DNA from 2 places in the Lapillicoccus sp. genome. Region 2 is predicted to be linked to the other one. Evidence: predicted binding sites of a transcription regulator. Region 2 holds the regulator's gene; the other holds the start of a gene.
What was found. Region 2 encodes Rex, which represses fermentation and respiration genes when NADH is low (regulators of the CRP and FNR family bind a similar motif). Its sites were predicted from a motif close to CTTGTGAANNNNTTCACAAG; they were not measured.

Region 1 (6,177 bases), on a different contig from region 2:
GTCGCCAGCGACGTCCGCGGCATACAGGGCGATGGCCAGTGGGGCCGAGCGCGAGCCCGGGGCGAGCACGATGTCGCGCACGCCCGCCGCCGCGAGGGTAGTGAGCAGGCGCACCGCACGCTCGGAGGAGGTCACGACCCCCGAGTATGCCGTGCTTCAGCCGCCTCCCCGGTCCCGCGCCGGCCCGACGTCGGCTGGCGACGGTGAAGCGCCGACCGGTGTGGCGGGGCTGCTCGATCTCGTCGACGGGGGCTGGCGCTCGCCCAAGGCCCGGCAACCGCCGGTCCGGGGGCTGCGGGGTATGCCGCGTGCCGAGGATGTATCTGATCCCCACCCGGGTGCGTCCTGCAGGATATGCGTCATGTCCCGCTCAGCGCCGTCCGCGACGGCCGGCGCCCCGACCGAACCGACCCACCCGACCGACCCGACCGCCGGGGCAGCCGTGCACTGCCGATGGGGAGCGGCAGCCGCTCCGGACGGCCGGCGGCGTCCCTCGGCCGAGCGGTCGACGCGCTCGACGTGGCGCTGCTCGAGACGATCCTGCTGGACACCACCGGCTCGACGGCCGGGCTGGACGCCGTCCCCGCGGGGCCAGGCCTGGCTCGGGTCTCCCTGTCCGGACCAGCCCAGCAGCTCGTGGCCCGCGTGGTCCTGGCGGGTGACCTGCTGACCGCCGAAACCTGGCTGCGGGCGCTGGCGCCGACCCTGGTGGCCGAGGTCCTTGCCGTCGTCGGCGAGGACTGGCTTGCCGAAGCCGAGATCGGGGTCGAGCTGATGGCCGCGGGACGTCTGGACGACCTGTCAGAGCTGGTCCGGTCCGTGGAGAGGGGCCCCGTGCTGGTGGACACCCTCACCAGCATCGGCGACCTGCTGGCGCCGACGGTGCTCTCCCCGGCCTTCGTCGCCATCACCTGAGCGGGCTCCCCCCGGCCCGCTTGACCAGCCGCCGCTGAGCGCGTCCCGCATGGGGACGAACTTCGCATCGGACTCGGCCACCTCGGACTCGGGTTCCGACCCCGCGACGATGCCGCAGCCGGCATAGATCCACAGCGCGGTCGCCGCGTCGTCGACGAACTGGCCGCAGCGCAGCGCGATGCCCCACTCGCCGTCACCCGTCGCGTCCATCCACCCGACCGGCCCGGCGTAGCGTCCACGGTCCATGCCCTCGAGCTCGGCGATGAGCGCGACGGCGTCCGTCGTGGGAGTCCCGCCCACGGCTGCCGACGGGTGGAGCGAGGCGGCCAGGGCCAGGGAGGAGGCGTCGTCCGAGCTGACGCCGGCGACGTCCGTGGCGAGGTGCATGACGTTGCTCAGGTGCAGGACGAAGGGAGACTCGGGCACGTTCATCGACGAGCAGTGCGGGGCGAGGGCCTCGGCGACGGAGCGGACGGCGTACTCGTGCTCCTCGAGGTCCTTGCTCGAGCGCGCGAGCGAGCCGGCGAGAGCGAGGTCCTTGCCGTCGTCACCGGTGCGGCGGATCGTCCCGGCGAGCACCCGGGACGTCACGAGCCCCTTGTCGCGTCGCACGAGCAGCTCGGGGGTCGCTCCGACCAGCCCCCCGACCGAGAACGTCCAGGTGTTGTCGTAGCGCTGCGCGAGCTGGCGGAGGATCCACCGCGCGTCGACGGGCGAGGACGCCTCTACGCAGAGGTCGCGGGCGAGGACGACCTTGTCGAGGTCTCCGCGGGTGATCCGGGTAACCGCCTCGGCGACCACGCCGGCCCACTCGGTCGGGGAGAGCGCACCGTCGGAGAAGGACACGTCGTCCGGGGCCTCGGGCGGCGTCGTGGGGCCGACGACCGGGATCGGCCGCAGCTGCGGGTCCCGACTGGCCGTCGTGAGCCACCACCGGCCGCCACGGTGCCCGACGACGACCTCGGGGACGATGAACAGGGCCGCCTCCGCCGAGTCGTCGGCGAAGGGCACGGAGCCGAAGACCACGGGACCCGTGCCGGGGAGGCCGACCTCGTCCCGCACGACCGCGTGGCGGGCCGCGTTGCCCCACCAGGCCTGCGCCTCGGTGAACCGTTGCGGACCCCGCGCCGTGAAGGTCTCGGCCCGACCCCAGCCGACGAGTCCCTCACCGCGCCGGACCCAGGAAAGGATCTCGTCCGGGCCGAGCCCGCTGGGGATGAGTCCCAGGAGGGCGCCGGGGTCCTCGCAGGCCACGGTGCGCACCACGAGCGGCGCCCCGACGGGCGGCGCGGCGAGTTGCCGGTTGAGCGGGTCGGGCACCGGCTCGGGGTGCGGCTGCGGGAGCGTGGACATCGCGATCATGCTACGACTGACGACCGGGCATCCCGCCATGGATGTGGCCGGTCCCGCACCGGCGGTGCCGCTCCCGGATGGGCCTGCCGGACCCGGCACCCCAGCCGCGTGCGCCAGCGGGAGGTGCCGCCACGGCATACCGGAGGGTGAGCGAGGATGGGCACATGACCCGCGCCAGCCTCGACAAGCTCCCCTCGGACGTCGCGCAGATGTTCGACGAAGTCGCCGCGAAGTACGACCTGACCAACGACGTCCTGTCCCTCGGTCAGGACCGGTGGTGGCGTCGGGCGACGGTCAGGGCCGTCGGTGCCCAGCCCGGCGAGACCGTCCTGGACATCGCCGCCGGCACCGGCACGAGCTCCGAGCCCTTCGCCGACGCTGGCGTCAACGTGGTCCCCGGGGACTTCTCGCTCGGGATGCTGAAGGTGGGCCGACGGCGCCGGCCGGACCTCGGGTTCACTGCAGCGGACGCGATGCGCCTGCCCTTCGCTGACGGCTCCTTCGATGCCGTGACCATGTCGTTCGGGCTGCGGAACGTCTCAGACCCCCTCGGCGCCCTCGTCGAGTTCCACCGCGTCACCAGGCCCGGAGGGCGGCTCGTCGTGTGCGAGTTCAGCCAGCCGGTGAGCCCACCGGTGCGCGGGGTCTACCTGAACTACCTCATCCGGGCGCTGCCGGCGATCGCCCGCCGGGTCTCGTCCGACCCCGAGTCCTACGTCTACCTCGCGGAGTCGATCCGGGAGTGGCCGGACCAGCGCGAGCTGGCCCGATACCTCGAGGCGGCCGGCTGGGGCGACGTGTCCTGGCGCAACCTCACCGGCGGCATCGTCGCCCTCCACCGCGCTGTCAAGGACTGACCCTATCGGAGTCGGGGGAGTCCGGGGGGAGTCGGGGCGGCGTCGTCGCAGCGGAGGATTACACTTCGACACAAGTTCGTGAACCTCTTCACAAGCAGGCAGGTAGAGCCAGGACCATGAGCACCGAGACCGCCCCCGAGGCCTCCATGGGCCCCCCGACGCCCCCTGCGCGGGGGGAGTCCGCCGACGTGATCGTCGTCGGCGCGGGCCCCGGTGGCGCCGCGACCGCCGCCTACCTCGCGATGAGCGGTCTCGACGTGCTCCTGCTCGAGAAGACCCGCTTCCCCCGCGAGAAGGTGTGCGGTGACGGGCTGACGCCCCGAGCCGTCCGCGAGCTGGTCACCCTGGGCATCCCCACCCCCGAGGACGACGGCTGGATCAAGAACCACGGCCTGAGGATCATCGGCGGGGGCATGCGGCTGCAGCTCGACTGGCCCGACAACGCGGACTTCCCGCCCTACGGCCTGGTCCGGACCCGGATGGACTTCGACGACATCCTCGCCCGCCACGCGGTCAAGCACGGCGCCCGTCTCCTCGAGGCGACCAACGTCGTCGGCCCGATCACCGACGGGTCCGGCGCCATCGTCGGCGTGCGGGCCAGGGCGGTCGACGAGCAGGGCCGTTCCGGCGGCCCGGAGATCGGCTACCACGCGCCGCTCGTCATCGCCGCCGACGGCAACTCCTCGCGGCTGTCCCTGGCGATGGGCCGCGAGAAGCGGGACGACCGCCCCATGGGCGTCGCGGTCCGCACCTACTACACGTCACCGCGCCACGACGACGACTACCTCGAGTCCTGGCTCGAGCTGTGGTCCCAGGACCCGTCCGGCAACCGCGTGCTCCTGCCCGGCTACGGCTGGATCTTCGGGGTCGGCGACGGCACGTCCAACGTCGGGCTCGGCATCCTCAACACCTCCAAGGCGTTCGGAACGGTCGACTACAAGGACGTCATGCGGAGCTGGGTCGCGACCATGCCGCCGGAGTGGACCTACTCCGAGGAGACGATGGTCAGCCCGATCCGGGGGGCCGCTCTGCCGATGGGCTTCAACCGGCAGCCGCACTACGCCAAGGGCCTCATGCTCGTCGGCGACGCCGGCGGGATGGTCAACCCGTTCAACGGTGAGGGCATCGCCTACGCCATGGAGTCCGGTCGGCTCGCTGCGGAGGTCGTCGCCCAGGCCTTCGCCCGACCCGACGACGCCGGCCGTGAGCGGGTCCTGCAGTCCTATCCCCGGGTCATGAAGGACGCTCTCGGCGGCTACTTCACCTTGGGGCGCTGGTTCGCCAAGGCGATCGGCAACCCCGAGGTGATGCGCCTCGCGACCACCTACGGCCTGCCGCGCACGACCCTGATGAAGTTCCTCCTCAAGGTGATGGCCAACCTGCCCGAGCAGCACGGCGGGCGGGCCGACGACCGGCTCATCCATGCCCTCTCCTCGATGGCGCCCAACGCGTGAGCGCCATCGCCACGGGCGCCCATAGGATGGGCCCGAGCGGCCCGGAAGGCGCCTGCGTGCCCGAAAACTGGAACGTGACCGAGAACCGGAAGGGGATCACCGGATGACGAACCCGTATGTCCCGTTGTTGATGCTCCTCGGCCTCGGCGCCGCGTTCGCGGTCCTCTCGGTCGGCACCAGCCTCGTCGTCGGGCCGAAGCGCTACAACCGGGCCAAGATGGAGGCCTACGAGTGCGGCATCCAGCCGACGCCGCATGCGGTGGGTGGCGGTCGCGTCCCGGTCAAGTACTACCTCACGGCGATGCTGTTCATCGTCTTCGACGTGGAGAGCATCTTCCTCTATCCGTTCGCCGTGGCGTTCAACCAGCTGGGACTGTTCGCGCTTCTCGAGATGGTCCTGTTCATCCTCACCGTCTTCGTCGCGTATGCCTATGTCTGGCGCCGCGGCGGTCTCGAGTGGGACTAAGGAAGGGCACCCCTCATGGGTATCGAAGAGAAGCTTCCCGCCGGGTTCCTCCTGTCGACGGTCGAGGGCATGGCCGGCTACATGCGCAAGAGCTCGATGTGGCCGGCCACGTTCGGCCTCGCCTGCTGCGCCATCGAGATGATGGCCGTCGGCACCCCGGACTACGACATCGCGCGATTCGGCATGGAGCGGTTCTCTGCGACGCCGCGCCAGGCCGACCTGATGATCGTCGCCGGCCGCGTCAGCCAGAAGATGGCCCCCGTCCTACGCCAGGTCTACGACCAGATGCCGAACCCCAAGTGGGTCATCTCCATGGGGGTGTGCGCCAGCTCCGGCGGCATGTTCAACAACTACGCGATCGTCCAGGGCGTCGACCACATCGTCCCTGTGGACATCTACCTGCCCGGCTGCCCGCCGCGCCCGGAGATGCTCCTCAACGCGATCATCACCCTCCACGAGCAGATCCAGAACGAGCCGCTGGGCATCAACCGGGTGAACGCCGTGAAGGCGGCCGAGGCGGCAGCCCTGTCGGCGACGCCGACCCACGCGATGAAGGGACTGCTCGCCTGATGGCCGACGACGACAGCACGGCGCCGGTGACCGGTCACGCCGCCGGCCAGGAAGCCGCGGAGGAGCACACCAACCTCCCGGCCCTGCTGGGCACGACGCCGGACCCGGTCGTCGTCGGCGAGCGCACCGGCATGTTCGGCGCCTCCCAGGGCGGCGACACCTCGGGATACGGCGGCCTGCAGTCACCGATCCTCTTCCCCGGCGCGTCGCAGCGGCCCTTCGGCGGCTACTTCGACGAGGTCGCCGACCACCTCGAGCGGGCGCTCGTCGGCGGCACCGCGTCGTGGGGAGAGGCCGTCGAGCGGGTGACCGTCGACCGCGGCGAGATGACGATCTTCGTGCGCCGCGAGCACCTCGTGGCCTTCGCCCAGACGCTGCGCGACGACCCGAGCCTGCGGTTCGAGGTCTGCACCGGCGTCTCCGGGGTGCACTACCTCGCCGAGGCGGGCCGCGAACTGCACGCCGTCTACCACTTCCTCTCGATCACCCACGGCAGCCGCCGGATCCGGGTCGAGGTCACCTGCCCCGACAGCGACCCGCACATCCCGTCGATCGTCGCGGT
Region 2 (6,177 bases):
TGTACTCGTCCAGGCACAGGTCGGCCATCACGACGAGGTCGTCGCCCACGGCGTCCCGCACCTGCCGCAGCGCGACGTTGAGGATCCCCCCGGGGTCGTCGGCGCCCGACCCGACGGCGTCCTTCTCGAGGGGGACCCCGAAGATCATGATTCCGCCCAGCCCGGCAGCCACACACTCCTGGGCGACCGCGACGAGAGACTCCAGCGAGTGCTGGACCACCCCGGGCATGCTGAGGATCGGGGTCGGCTGGGCCGCGCCCTCCCGGACGAAGACCGGCAGCACGAGCTCGCGCGCATGCAGTCGGGTCTCGGCGACGAGGGCCCGGACGGCGGCGTTCTGCCGCAGCCGCCGTGGCCGGACCACAGGCCCGGCGAGGCGCCCGGCAGGGAGCCCGGCCGACGCCGCGCCCGAGGAGGTGCCCGATGAGGTGACCGACGCCACTACTTGGCCCGGCGCCGGGACGTCGGACGCTTCTCGCTCGGGCGACGGACCGGCTCGCCAGCCTCCGCCGCCGCGGCCGCGAGGCCGAGGCCGTGCGCCGCGAGCGCGTCGACGAGCGCGTCGGACGAGGCGGTCGGGGCCATGACATCGACCCGCAGCCCGTGCTCCTCTGCGGTCTTGGCCGTGGCCGGCCCGATCACCGCGACGACGGTGGAGTGGTGGGGCTTGCCGGCGATGCCGACGAGGTTGCGCACCGTCGAGCTGGAGGTGAAGAGCACCGCGTCGAACGTGCCGGACTTGATCGCGTCACGCACCTCGGCGGCGGGCGGCGCAGCCCGGACCGTGCGATAAGCCGTCACGTCGTCGACCTCCCAACCCATCTCGACGAGCCCTGCCACCAGGGTGTCGGTGGCGATGTCCGCGCGCGGCAGGAAAATCCGGTTGATGGGGTCAAGCACGGCATCGAACTCCGGCCACTCGGCGAGCAGGCCCGCAGCAGACTGGTCCTCGGACGGCACGAGGTCGGGCACGATGCCCCAGTCGCGCAGCGCCTGGGCCGTGACCCCTCCGACGGCGGCGATCTTCAGCCCGGCGAAGGCGCGGGCGTCGAGCCCGAACTCGTCGAACTTCTCCCGCACCGCACGGACCGCGTTGACCGACGTGAAGCCGATCCACTCGTAGCGCCCGGTGACGAGGCCCTTGATCGCCCGCTCCATCTGCTGCGGCGTGCGCGGCGGCTCGACCGAGATCGTCGGGACGACGTCCGCGTTGGCGCCGTAGGACGCGAGGCGCTCGATCGTGGCGGTGGCCTGGTCCTTGGTCCGGGGGATGAGGACGTTCCACCCGAAGAGCGGCTTGGTCTCGAACCAGGACAGCTCCGCGCGCAGCGCGACGTTGGGGCTGACGATGGCGAGCGACGGAAAGTGCACCTTCGTCGCGCGCAGCAGCCCGGCCACCTCGGCGAGCGTCGTCGTGTGGGTCACCTGCTGGGTCGTCGTACCCCGCTCGGTGAGGGCGACCGGCGTGTCACCCGCGCGGCCGGCGGCCAGCAGGTCGGCAAGGGCGTCGGCCAGCGTCTCGGGCACCCCCAGGATCACGACCGTCACGTTCGCCGCGACAGCCGTCGACCAGTCGTGCTTGCGGTCGCCGGCACTGACGACGAGCACCGCGCTGGCGTGCTGCGAGGTGAGCGGCACCCCGGCATACGTCGGGACTGCGGTGACCGCGGACACACCGGGGACGACGTCGAAGCGGATGCCGGCCTTGTGCAACGCCATCGCCTCCTCGGCGAACCCGTTGAACATCGCGGGGTCACCGTCCATGAGGCGCACGACGAGCCCGTCCTCGCCGCGGGCCTTCGCGGCGCGCACGAGCAACTTGGCCCGCGAGGCGCGGGTCAGCTCCTCACCGTGCTCGCCGTGGCCGGCGTCGACGATCTCGACGTCGGGCCGCGCGTGTCGCCGGACCATGTCGCCCCGGTTGACCTGGTCGATGACGACCGTGTCGGCGGCGGCCAGGTAGTCCCGCGCGCGCAGTGTCACCAGGCCGGGGTCGCCGGGACCTGCGCCGACGAAGGCGACCCGTCCGGCTGGTTTGCCGGCGGTCTTGCTCTGGGCAGTGGTGGGGGTCACGAGACGGGCTCCCGGTCTTGAGGGGTGGATTCGGTGCTGAGGGCGGCCTTCGGTCTGGGTATGCCGTCGGGCGGCGGGGGTGGGTGGCAGCCCAGCTCGTGGGCGCCGTCCTCGAGGAGGGTCTCGGCGAGGCGCCGGCCGAGGTCGGCGGCCCCTTCGACGGGCCCGACGACGGACCGGCGCAGCTCGTCGGAGCCGTCCTCCGACCCGACGAACGCCCGCAGGGAGAGCTCGAGGCCGACCTCTCCCTCGACGACCTCGGCCAACGCTCCGACGGGCGCGGTGCAGCCCGCCTCGAGCACGGCCAGCACGGCTCGCTCGGCGGTGACGCAGGCGCGGGTCTCGGGGTCGTCCAAGGTCTCGAGGAGGTCGACGACGTCGCGTCGGTCGGTGCGGCACTCGACCGCGAGTGCGCCCTGGCCCGGGGCCGGGAGCATCTGCAGCGGGTCGAGCGTCTCGGTGACGTCGTCCAGCCGGCCCAGGCGTTGCAGACCGGCGCGGGCGAGGACCACGGCGTCGCACGCCCCGGAGTGAACGAAGCGGATGCGGGTGTCGACGTTGCCGCGGATGGGCCGCACATCCAATCCGAGGCCGAGGGCGTTGAGCTGCGCGGCACGGCGCGGCGAACCCGTGCCGATGACGGCGCCTGTGGGGAGCTCCCCGAGGGTCAGACCGTCACGGGCGACGAGGACGTCGCGCGGATCCTCGCGCGCTGGGATCGCGGCGATCACGAGACCGGGTTCCGGGGTCACGGGCAGGTCCTTGAGAGAGTGGACGGCGAGATCGATCTCGCGATTGATCAATGCCCGCCGGATGGCCGCGGCAAACACTCCCGTCCCACCGATCGACGTCAGGTGCTCCGCCGACACGTCGCCGTGAGTCGTGATCTCGACGAGCTCGACGTCGTGCCCGGCGGCGCGGAGCCGGTCGGCCACCCACGTCGACTGGGTGGTGGCCAGGGCGCTGCGACGGGTGCCGAGGCGGAGGGTGGTCATGCGCCGTCACCGCCGTCGGGGCCGGTGAGCGTGGGCCCGTCCGGAGGGACCGACACCGTCGCGACCTCGTGGGGGTCGAGGTCGAAGAGCGCACGCAGGGCAGCGGCGTAGTCACCGCCGGCTCCCCCGCTCGTCAGCTCCTTGATCCGGACCGTCGGGGTGTGGAGGAGCTTCTCCACGATGCGGTGCACCGTGCGCTGCACCTCGGAGCGTGTTGCCGCGTCGAGACCCGGCAGCTTCTGGTCCAGGCGACCCAGCTCGGCGTCGACGACGTCGGCGGCCCGCGAGCGCAGCGCCGCGACCGTGGGAATGACGGACTTGGCGATCCGGCCGGTGAGATAACTGGCCACCTCACCCGTGACGAGGTCGCACACCGCCGCGACCTCGGGGAGGGTCGCCGTAGACGACTCGGCCGCGAGTCGGGCGCCGAGCTCGGCCAGGCCGATGAGGTAGACGCCGGGCAGGTCGCCGGTGGCCGGGTCGACGTCGCGAGGCAGCGCGAGGTCGAGGAAGACCTGGGTTCGGGCCCCGTCGCCGGCTCGGGCCCGGGCGACCTGGTCCGCCGTGATGAGGTGGCCGAGGGCCCCGGTCGAGCTGATGATGATGTCAGCGGCGGCGATGGCTGCGTCGAGCTCGGCGAGCGGCCGCGCGCTACCCCCGGCGTCGTCGGCCAGCCGATGCGCCTTAGCGGTTGTGCGGTTGACGACGGTCAGCTCCCCGACACCGCGGCGCGCTGCGGTGGCCGCCGCGAGGCTGCTCATGCCGCCCGCCCCGACGACGAGCACGTGAGCCCCGGCCAGCGGGCCGACGATCTCGACGGCGCCATCCAGGCCGGCTTCGACGAGCGAGTGGCTCACGGTGTCGATCGCGGTCTCGGCGTGGGCGCGCTTGCCCACCCGCAGGGCTTGCTGGAAGAGCGAGTTGAGCGACTCTCCCGCAGTGCCGGCGTGCTGGGCGCTGCGCAGGGCGGTGCGCATCTGGCCGAGGACCTGGGCCTCACCGACGGCCATCGAGTCGAGCCCGGAGGCGACGGAGAAGGCGTGGGCGACCGCACGGTCCTCGTAGTGCACGTAGAGGTGGGCGCTGAGGTCGCCCAGGGCCACCCCGGACGAGGCCGCGAGCGACTCGCCGATCGCCGCGACGGCGCCGTGGAAGGTGACGGCATCGGCATACACCTCGAGGCGGTTGCAGGTGGCCACGACGACGGTCTCCGATACCGCATCAGAGGCACGCACCCTGGCCGCGAGGTCGGCGCTGCTCGCGCGGGCGACGGCCTCGAGCAGGCTCATGGGGGCCGTGTGGTGGGACAGGCCGATGACCAGGACGCTCACTGGGCCAGCCCCAGGTCGGCGTCGAGGCTCTTCTGCTGCTCGTGGAAGGCGAGGACGTGCAGCTCCGTCGCGAGGTCGACACGGCGCACGTTGACGTCGGGCGGCACGACGAGGACCACGGGCGCGAAGTTGAGGACCGAACGGATGCCGGCAGCGATGAGCGCGTCACACACCTGCTGCGCCGAGGCGGCCGGAGTGGCGATGACCCCGAGCGAGAGGCCCTCAGCCTCGGCCAGCAGGGCCAGCTCGGTCATCGGCGAGACCGGGACGTCACCGACGTGCTCACCGGCGAGGGAGGGGTCCTCGTCGAAGAGCGCTGCCACGTGGAAGCCCCCGATGGCGAAGCCGGAGTATGCCGCGAGGGCGCGGCCGAGATTGCCCATGCCGACGATGGCGACGGGCCAGTCCTGGGTGAGACCGAGGGCCCGGGAGATCTCGACGGCCAGGTGCTCGACCTCGTAGCCCACGCCCCGCACGCCGTAGGAGCCGAGGTGGCTCAGGTCCTTGCGCAACTGGGTGGACCGGACGCCGGCCGCGGTCGCAAGCTCCTCGGACGAGACCGAGGAGATGCCGCGTTCCGCGACGTCGGTGAGCGCACGCAGATATCCCGGCAGCCGGGCAACCGTCGCGTCGGGGATCTCTCGACGGATGGCGGGGTCGGCGGACACGGTGGCTCACCGGCTCCTTTCACTGTGGGCCGGACCTGGGTGGACTGGACGCCATCCGGGAGGGGCTGGAGCGCATGGATAAGAGCCCAGCGTAAGCGTTTGTGAACGCAGGCACAAAGTGGTGACCGGCCGCAGCAGGCGCCCTCTGGGCAGGCTGCCGTTCAGGCGTCGGGGCTCACGTGATCGGTCTCACACAACCGGATCCGTCGGGTCAGGCCAGCGCCGTCCTCAAGCGGTCCTCCGAAACCCGCCAGAAGTCATGCGGCGCACCGTCCACGAGCGTCACCGGGATCTGCTCCCAGTACTGCTCGCGCAGCGCCTCGTCGTCATCGATCGAGCGCTCCTGCCACGTCACCCCGAGGTCATCGGCCACCCGCGACACCACCGCTCGCGCGTCGTCGCACAGGTGGCACCCTTGGCGGGTGATGAGCGTGATCCGGGGCATGGGCACGGGTCCAGTGTCCTCGACACGGCCGCCGACGTCACTCCGGGCCGGGTGATTGTCGAGGACACCTGACAAGGTCAGACGGATAGGTGACAATGAGGCGGGTGGCTCCCTTCCCCGTGGTGCGGATGCCCGCTCGCTCGATAGCGGATGCGGCGTTCGGAGTGCCCCGCGGAGCCGGAGCGGTGACAGGGCGTGCCAGCGGCTTCGTCGACCGTGGGGTGGCTTCGGCGGCCCGGCGCTTCCTCGCGGACCTGCGCGTCGCCCTCAGCGTCTCCGACCCGGCCGGCGCCCCCGGTTCCGCCAGGTCCGGGCCCAAACCGGAGGGCCGGTCGTCGAGGGGGTTCGGGCCCGGTGGCGACCCGCACGACCTCGAGCGGGTCGAAGCCCTGGTCGCGCTGGCCCAGCAGGGCGACGCCGACGCGTTCGGTGTGCTCTACGAGCGCTATGTCGGCGCCGTCTACCGATACGTCTACGTCCGGGTGGGCTCAAGGCAGACGGCCGAGGACCTCACGTCGGAGACCTTCGTGCGGGCCCTGCGCCGGATCGACAGCTTCTCCTGGCAGGGCCGCGACATCGCCGCCTGGTTCATCACCATCGCCCGCAACCTCGTCACCGACCGCGCGAAGTCCGCCCGCTTCCGTTTCGAGGTGACCACCGCGGAG

Region 1: a site for Rex is predicted at 3,201-3,220, ahead of ACLL9L_RS00540 (geranylgeranyl reductase family protein). Genes of this name have one in related genera too.

The regions. Positions count from the first base shown of each region.
Region 1 is NZ_JBKJPP010000007.1:23,985-30,161, forward strand. It holds gene menD (2-succinyl-5-enolpyruvyl-6-hydroxy-3-cyclohexene-1-carboxylic-acid synthase) at 1-135, opposite strand, end outside; gene ACLL9L_RS00525 (hypothetical protein) at 454-915, shown strand; gene ACLL9L_RS00530 (isochorismate synthase MenF) at 802-2,268, opposite strand; gene ACLL9L_RS00535 (demethylmenaquinone methyltransferase) at 2,433-3,125, shown strand; gene ACLL9L_RS00540 (geranylgeranyl reductase family protein) at 3,242-4,579, shown strand; gene ACLL9L_RS00545 (NADH-quinone oxidoreductase subunit A) at 4,683-5,045, shown strand; gene ACLL9L_RS00550 (NuoB/complex I 20 kDa subunit family protein) at 5,061-5,615, shown strand; gene ACLL9L_RS00555 (NADH-quinone oxidoreductase subunit C) at 5,615-6,177, shown strand, end outside.
Region 2 is NZ_JBKJPP010000004.1:1,175-7,351, reverse strand. It holds partial or broken gene hemB (porphobilinogen synthase) at 1-364, opposite strand, end outside; gene ACLL9L_RS00205 (uroporphyrinogen-III synthase) at 442-2,073, opposite strand; gene hemC (hydroxymethylbilane synthase) at 2,070-3,068, opposite strand; gene ACLL9L_RS00195 (glutamyl-tRNA reductase) at 3,065-4,399, opposite strand; gene ACLL9L_RS00190 (redox-sensing transcriptional repressor Rex) at 4,396-5,067, opposite strand; gene ACLL9L_RS00185 (glutaredoxin family protein) at 5,279-5,512, opposite strand; gene ACLL9L_RS00180 (sigma-70 family RNA polymerase sigma factor) at 5,617-6,177, shown strand, end outside.